DNA from 2 places in the Terribacillus jepli genome. Region 2 is predicted to be linked to the other one. Evidence: predicted binding sites of a transcription regulator. Region 2 holds the regulator's gene; the other holds the start of a gene.
The links. The regulator Rex, encoded in region 2, represses fermentation and respiration genes when NADH is low (regulators of the CRP and FNR family bind a similar motif). The targets are predictions, from matches to a motif close to TTGTGAAATATTTCACAA.

Region 1: the regulator Rex is predicted to act here: its motif matches at 1,859-1,876, upstream of qoxA (cytochrome aa3 quinol oxidase subunit II).

The regions. Positions count from the first base shown of each region.
Region 1 is NZ_JBFEGH010000002.1:108,438-111,861, reverse strand. It holds gene AB1K91_RS02955 (MFS transporter) at 1-981, shown strand, start outside; gene AB1K91_RS02950 (GNAT family N-acetyltransferase) at 1,045-1,605, shown strand; gene qoxA (cytochrome aa3 quinol oxidase subunit II) at 1,967-2,989, shown strand; gene qoxB (cytochrome aa3 quinol oxidase subunit I) at 3,010-3,424, shown strand, end outside.
Region 2 is NZ_JBFEGH010000025.1:42,781-46,204, reverse strand. It holds gene abc-f (ribosomal protection-like ABC-F family protein) at 1-1,265, opposite strand, end outside; gene AB1K91_RS19520 (redox-sensing transcriptional repressor Rex) at 1,719-2,345, shown strand; gene AB1K91_RS19515 (ABC transporter ATP-binding protein) at 2,484-3,206, shown strand; gene AB1K91_RS19510 (ABC transporter permease) at 3,203-3,424, shown strand, end outside.

The sequences.
Region 1 (3,424 bases), on a different contig from region 2:
ACACTTTCGGTCAAGCTGCCTCGTAAGCCGATGCTGCTTTTATTCATGCTGGTATTCATCATCAGTAATATTATTAGTGCGACTGCACCGAATTTTGCAGTTTTACTCGTCTCAAGGGTTACGTCCGCTTTTATCCATGGCCCGTTTTTTGCGTTGGCATTCGTCATGGCGAGTGAACTGGTGGAGCCGCGCAAACGGGTCCAGGCGATTGCAGCCGTCAATGGCGGGCTGACGATTGCCATCATGATTGGTGTGCCATTCGGAGCCTATCTTGGTTCGCTTATCGAGTGGCGACTCGTATTCTGGCTTATTGCATTTCTTGGGGTGATAGGTATGATTGGCTTGCTCATTTGTGCGCCTAATACGAAGCCGGAACAAACACCGCGCATCAAGCAGGAACTCAGTGTGTTCAAGCATAAGCAAGTACTGCTGACGATTGCCATTATCATTTTTGGCTATTCGGGTGTATTCACCGCTTATACGTATATTGAACCATTATTACGTTCCATCACCGGCTTTGGCGGTCTAGGGATTATGATCAGTCTATTCTTCTTTGGAATGGGCAGCGTCATAGGCAACTTCTCTACTCCAAAGTTAGCTGGGGGGAATGTGACCAGGACGCTTATCTATGTGTTTGCGGTACTGACAGTCATCCTATTGCTGTTTCCGCTGGCTACACCCTATGCCATCACGGCTGTTTTGGTTATCGGGCTATTTGGAGCAGGTGCATTTGGAACGACACCATTATTGCAGTCAAAAATCGTCATGGCAGCAAAGGAAGGACCGACAATTGCAGCAGCCGCAAGTGTTTCAGCTTTTAATCTGGCAAATGCCAGCGGTGCTTATATAGGCGGTATCGTGCTCGATGCAAATCTAGGTTACACATGGCTTTCCATTATAGGAGCCGGAATTTCCATAATTGGTATACTATTATCTGCTGTTTCCTACCGGGAGGAGAAAAAAGCAGCTGAAGTGGCCTGAACTTATTGCAAGTCCTGATGGCTTCCTGCATACTAGAAGAAATTTCTGGGAGGGAAGCAGGTCATGAATCCAATCGTAAGAGACTTCAAGACTACTATCGAAACAGAACGTCTTATCATCAGGCAGCCGCAAGTCGGTGATGGAAAAGCTGTGAATGATGCGATCAAAGCGTCCTTGCCGGAGTTGAAGCGCTGGCTGCCGTTTGCCCAGGAATTGCCGACGCCGGAGGATACGGAAGAAAATATCAGGGAGTCGGTTGCAAATTGGATCAATCGGACGAACTTGCGCATGCTCATCTTTCGTAAGGATACGGGAAGTTTCATTGCTTCCAGCGGCTTTCACGCAATCGATTGGGATATCCCTAAAGTCGAAATAGGCTACTGGATGGATACGCGCCATACGGGTCAGGGGTTTATGACCGAAGCGGTCGAGGCGCAAACGGAGTATGCTTTCACTGAGCTCGGTGTCCGTCGGGTCCAGATACTGTGTGATGAGGAAAACAGTGCAAGCCGGGCCGTTCCGGAACGGCTCGGCTACCAGCTGGAAGGGATACATTATTGCGACAGCCTGCACGCGGATGGAAAGACGGTGCGCAATACGGTGTATTACAGCAAAACCAAATAACGGTTGGTTATCCAGTCATTGAAGCCAAATTACATAAAACGTTCAAATTTTGTTCAATACTTGTTCTTATTCTCTCTTTTTGCTGGTGTTAGAATGAAAAATGAACTGTTTACTTACTAGGCAAGTCTGGTCTTTTTGGCTGCTTTGTATTACACTAGTTTCTGGATTGTTGTCAGACACTGCCTGTCAGGCAGTGTGATTGTGTGTTTCCATCTGAAATTTCTGCTACTCTTATGGTATTGCGGAAGGCTCATTGTGAAATACTTATCAAAACCCTATTAAAGCGAAGGGTCGTTTTCTTATGCAGAGGGAAAATGGCACATTCGTGAACTCAGGTAAAGAAAGGAAGGGAAGCAGGCGCATGCTTAAAAAATTGAAACCCTTAAGTCTTCTGTTGTTCCTTGCCCTGCCGCTAATGCTCGCCGGCTGTTCTACACCGGAAGTGCTCGATCCGAAAGGACCAGTGGCAAGTCAGCAAAGTGACCTTATTATTCTATCGATCATCTTCATGCTTACAATCGTTGCGGTTGTATTCGTACTGTTGACAATCATCCTTGTCAAGTACAGAGAAAGAAAGGATCACGATAAGTACAGCCCTGAATTACATGGCAGCATGCTGCTTGAGACGATCTGGACGATCATCCCGATCATCATCGTCGTTATCTTGGCTGTTCCAACTGTAAGAACCATTTATTCACTAGAGAAAGCGCCGGAGCCGAAAACGGCTGAAGCTGCGAGTGAAGATCCGCTGGTGATCCATGCAACATCCATCAACTGGAAGTGGGTATTCACCTATCCGGATGAAGATATTGAAACAGTGAACTATCTGCACATCCCGATTCACCGTCCGGTGGAATTCAAACTGACATCTGCCGATTCCATGGCTGCTCTATGGATTCCAAGCCTTGGAGGTCAGAAATACAACATGGCAGGCATGCAGACAACGCTTTATCTGCAAGCTGATGAAGCTGGTGTCTACGATGGCCGCAACGCAAACTTCACAGGCGAAGGCTTTAATGAACAGCGATTCAAAGTCTATGCTGAGGAAGAAGCCGATTACGACCAGTGGGTGGAAGAAGTACAGGACTCCGCTCCAGAACTGACACAATACAAGTATGACAACCTTCTGATTCCTGGTGTTTATGACGGAACAGCTGAATTCAATGGTACGCACTTGCAATGGATCGACCATTCCAAAGATGCGGAATACACATTGGAAGCATGGGATCGTTTAGGCTATGAGCCGAAGAACCCGCATGCGAAAGACAAATCCCAAAATATCTTGCCGGAAGATGAGATTCCATACTATCAGCAAGACAATACTGTAGACTACTCGGATGAAGACATGGACAATGATGAACATGCGCATGCGAGTCACGAGTAACAGAGAGAGGGGGAAGAATTTTGGACTTAAAATGGAATGAGTTTATCATCACTGGCGATCCGTTGATCCTAGGTGCACAAATAAGTATTTTGCTTGGATCGATCGCTGCAGTTGCTGCCCTTACTTATTTTAAAAAGTGGACGTGGCTATGGAAAGAATGGCTGACTTCTGTCGACCATAAAAAATTGGGTATCATGTACATCCTTAGTGCCCTATTGATGCTATTCCGCGGTGGAGTCGACGGTTTGATGATGCGTACACAGCTTGCAACACCAAACATGGAATTCCTTGATCCGCAGCATTATAACGAAGTATTCTCGACACACGGTGTCATCATGATCATCTTCATGGCGATGCCATTCCTGATCGGTTTGATCAACTACATCGTACCGTTGCAAATCGGTGCGCGTGACGTTGCCTTCCCGTTCTTGAACA
Region 2 (3,424 bases):
GGATAATCATCCCAAAGTTCGGCAAGAACGCTTTTTGAGGAGTGCAGTTCCGTTTGCTCCTGGTCGTAATAACCGATGCTGACGCCAGTACCCAGCTCTACTTGTCCAGAATTGGCTGGCAGCTTTCCGATGATCGTCTTAAGCAATGTTGTTTTTCCGGTTCCGTTTGGACCAGTAAGGGCGATGCGGTCCTGACGATTCATATGGAAGCTGACATGCTCAAAGACTGGGGTAGTGCTCGCAGGATATTGATAGGACAAGTCGCTCACTTTCAATACATCATTTCCACTGCGTCGATCGATATCGAATGAGAGTCTTGCAGACGATGCATCATGCAGCGGGCGGTCGATCCGTTCCATTTTTTCAAGCTGCTTGCGTCTGCTTTGTGCCCGTTTTGTCGTTGTGGCACGGGCAATATTCTTTTGGACGAATTCTTCCATCTTTTTGATTTCTGCTTGCTGCTTCTCGTATTGCTTCATCTCGCGTTCAAAATTGGCAGCTTTTTGTTCCAGATAACTGCTGTAATTTCCTTTGTAACGAACAGAGTGATTATGAGCTATTTCAATGACGGTATTGACTGTTTTGTCGAGAAAATAGCGGTCATGCGATACGACTACGACAGCCCCCTGGTAGCTGCTCAAGTAACCTTCCAGCCAGTCCAGTGTAGATATGTCCAGGTGGTTGGTCGGCTCATCCAGTATCAGTACGTCCGGTTTTTGCAGCAGCAGTTTCCCCAAGGCAAGCCGAGTCTTCTGCCCGCCGCTCAATGAACCGACAGGAGTGGATAAGTCTTTGTCCCCGAAATTAAGTCCGTTCAATACAGAATGGATATCTGCTTCATATTGATAGCCTCCATTCAAACGGAAAGCCTGCTGTTTTGTATCATAATTTGTTAAAAGCTGCTGGTAAGCCGATTCGTCAGAAATGAGATCGGGATCGCCCATTTTTGCTTCCAGACGGCGCAATTCATCTTCTTGCTGGATGAGATCGGCGAAGACGGTCTTCATTTCCTCCAAGATGCTCTTTTCCGACTCTAAGCCTGTGTGCTGTTCCAAATATCCTAGTGTGGCATCCTTCGACAGAAATACATTACCCTCGTCATAGCTCAATTCTCCTGCCAGGATCTTCAGCAAAGTCGATTTACCAGCACCGTTGCGTCCGACGATGGCCAAGCGATCCTGTGTTTGTACTTCCAGTTTTATATTTGATAAAATGACGTCTGCGCCAAATAGTTTTGTAATATTGTTCGCTTGCAATAAAATCATCTTGTTCACCTCATACTATCAGTGTATCCTATGTGACAAAATAGTAGCAAGCGCCGAATTCCCGCGCTTTTATGCTTTTATTCGGATGGACATCGTAAATGAATTTGTTAAAATGGAGATAAGGTACCCCACCCTCATTTTCTTTGTGAATCTGTACAAGACTTTCCTATTCATATCTGTTAGAATAAGGTGTTAACTATAATCGTACTTTGTGAAAGTATCATATCGTAACAATTCAAGGATGAAGCCGCAGCCAGCATCTGCAACTCCTTACAGATGCCGGAAGGGAACCTGTCTGCAACCCATTATTCCGTCTAGTCGGAGTAGAGCTGGCCATATTTGAGAAAAGGTAACAGAACCATACTGTTCTAGTCCGAGAGGCCTTTTTGACCAGCTGCATGGCTGCACGAAGTTCGCTTTTGGAAACTGCAGGCTTTAGGAGGATAAATGAGCATGTATATGGATCAAAATAAAATACCAAAAGCTACGGCAAAGCGGCTGCCCCTTTATTATCGATTCCTCAACAGCCTGCATCTGCAAGGCAAAACGAGAGTATCCTCGAAGGAACTCAGTGAATCGGTGAAAGTCGACTCAGCTACAATCCGTCGTGACTTTTCTTATTTCGGAGCACTTGGCAAAAAGGGCTATGGCTATAATGTAGAGTACTTGCTGAACTTCTTCCGGAAGACACTGGACCAAGACGAGATCACGAAAGTGGCACTTATCGGTGTCGGTAATCTTGGAACGGCATTCTTGCATTATAACTTCACGAAAAATAACAATACAAAAATCGAGATGGCATTCGATACCGACCCAGGGAAAGTGGATCATAATATTGGCGGCGTACCTGTCTATCATATCGATGATTTGGAGAAATATATCGGCAATGTAAGTGCGGCAATCCTGACGGTGCCAGCGCATGCTGCCCAAGCAATCACTGACCGCCTTGTCGAGTGCGGAATTGCTGGCATCCTGAATTTCACCCCAGCGCGTATTGCCGTGCCTAGCAATATTCGGGTGCACCATATCGATCTGGCAATCGAATTGCAGTCATTAGTTTATTTTCTGAAGCATTATTAATTCCAGCACCTCTTATCTAGAGGTGTTTTTTTCTTACATAAAGGAATGTAGTGAGTAAGTAAGAATGATGTTTTAAACATGGCTGAAATTCAGTCGGGAAGAGACACTAGGAAATAGAGGAGAAAGGGAAGTGGAGACATGGTGCAAGCAGCAATTTCGCTAAAGGAAGTTACATATGAAACGGATAAGGCACAAATCATCCAAGGTATAACCGGTATGTTCACAAAGGGGAAGATCACAGCAGTCATCGGTCCATCAGGTGCGGGAAAAACAACGCTTTTTCGGCTGTGTAATGGGTTACTGTCACCAACAGGCGGAAACATCCTGATCGATGGGAAGGAAATCATAACGTATGATCCGGTAAGCTTGCGCCGCCATGTCGGAATCGTCCTCCAGCAGGCAATCATGATGGAAGGTACTGTTCGGGATAATTTGCATTTGCCGCTTCAGCTAGCTGGCAAGGAGCTATCGGATGATAAAGCAGAACAGATTATACAGTTAGTAGGTTTGGAAACAAATATATTGAATCAAAACAGCAGAGATTTATCAGGCGGACAGAAGCAAAAAGTCTCCATTGCCAGAACATTGCTGAACCAACCCGAGATTCTGCTGCTGGATGAAATCACGTCATCTTTGGATCGGGTTTCCAAGCAGGATATTGAGAAGCTAATCAACCAAATCAATCGAAAGCATGGCACAACGATCATTTGGATAACACATAATTTGGAGCAGGCAAAGTCGGTTGCTGATGAGGTTTGGGTCATGATGAACGGTGGAATTGCGGAAGCGGGTCCAATTGCATTACTTGATTCTACGTCGAATGCTGCTGTCAGACGTTTTGTTATGGAGGAAGAAGTATGAGCTTAATCGCTTTGCTGCTCACTTTGATATTTGTCCTTATTCCGCTTATCCTATCCAAGACGCTGCGACTTGGTCTGGAAAAAGACACACTAATTGCCACCATTCGTTCCATCATCCAGCTGTTTGCAGTCGGATATGTATTGCAGTTCATCTTCGACGCAGCAAATATCATTTATATCATCTTGATGGTGGCGCTGATGATTGGGGCAGCAACGCAA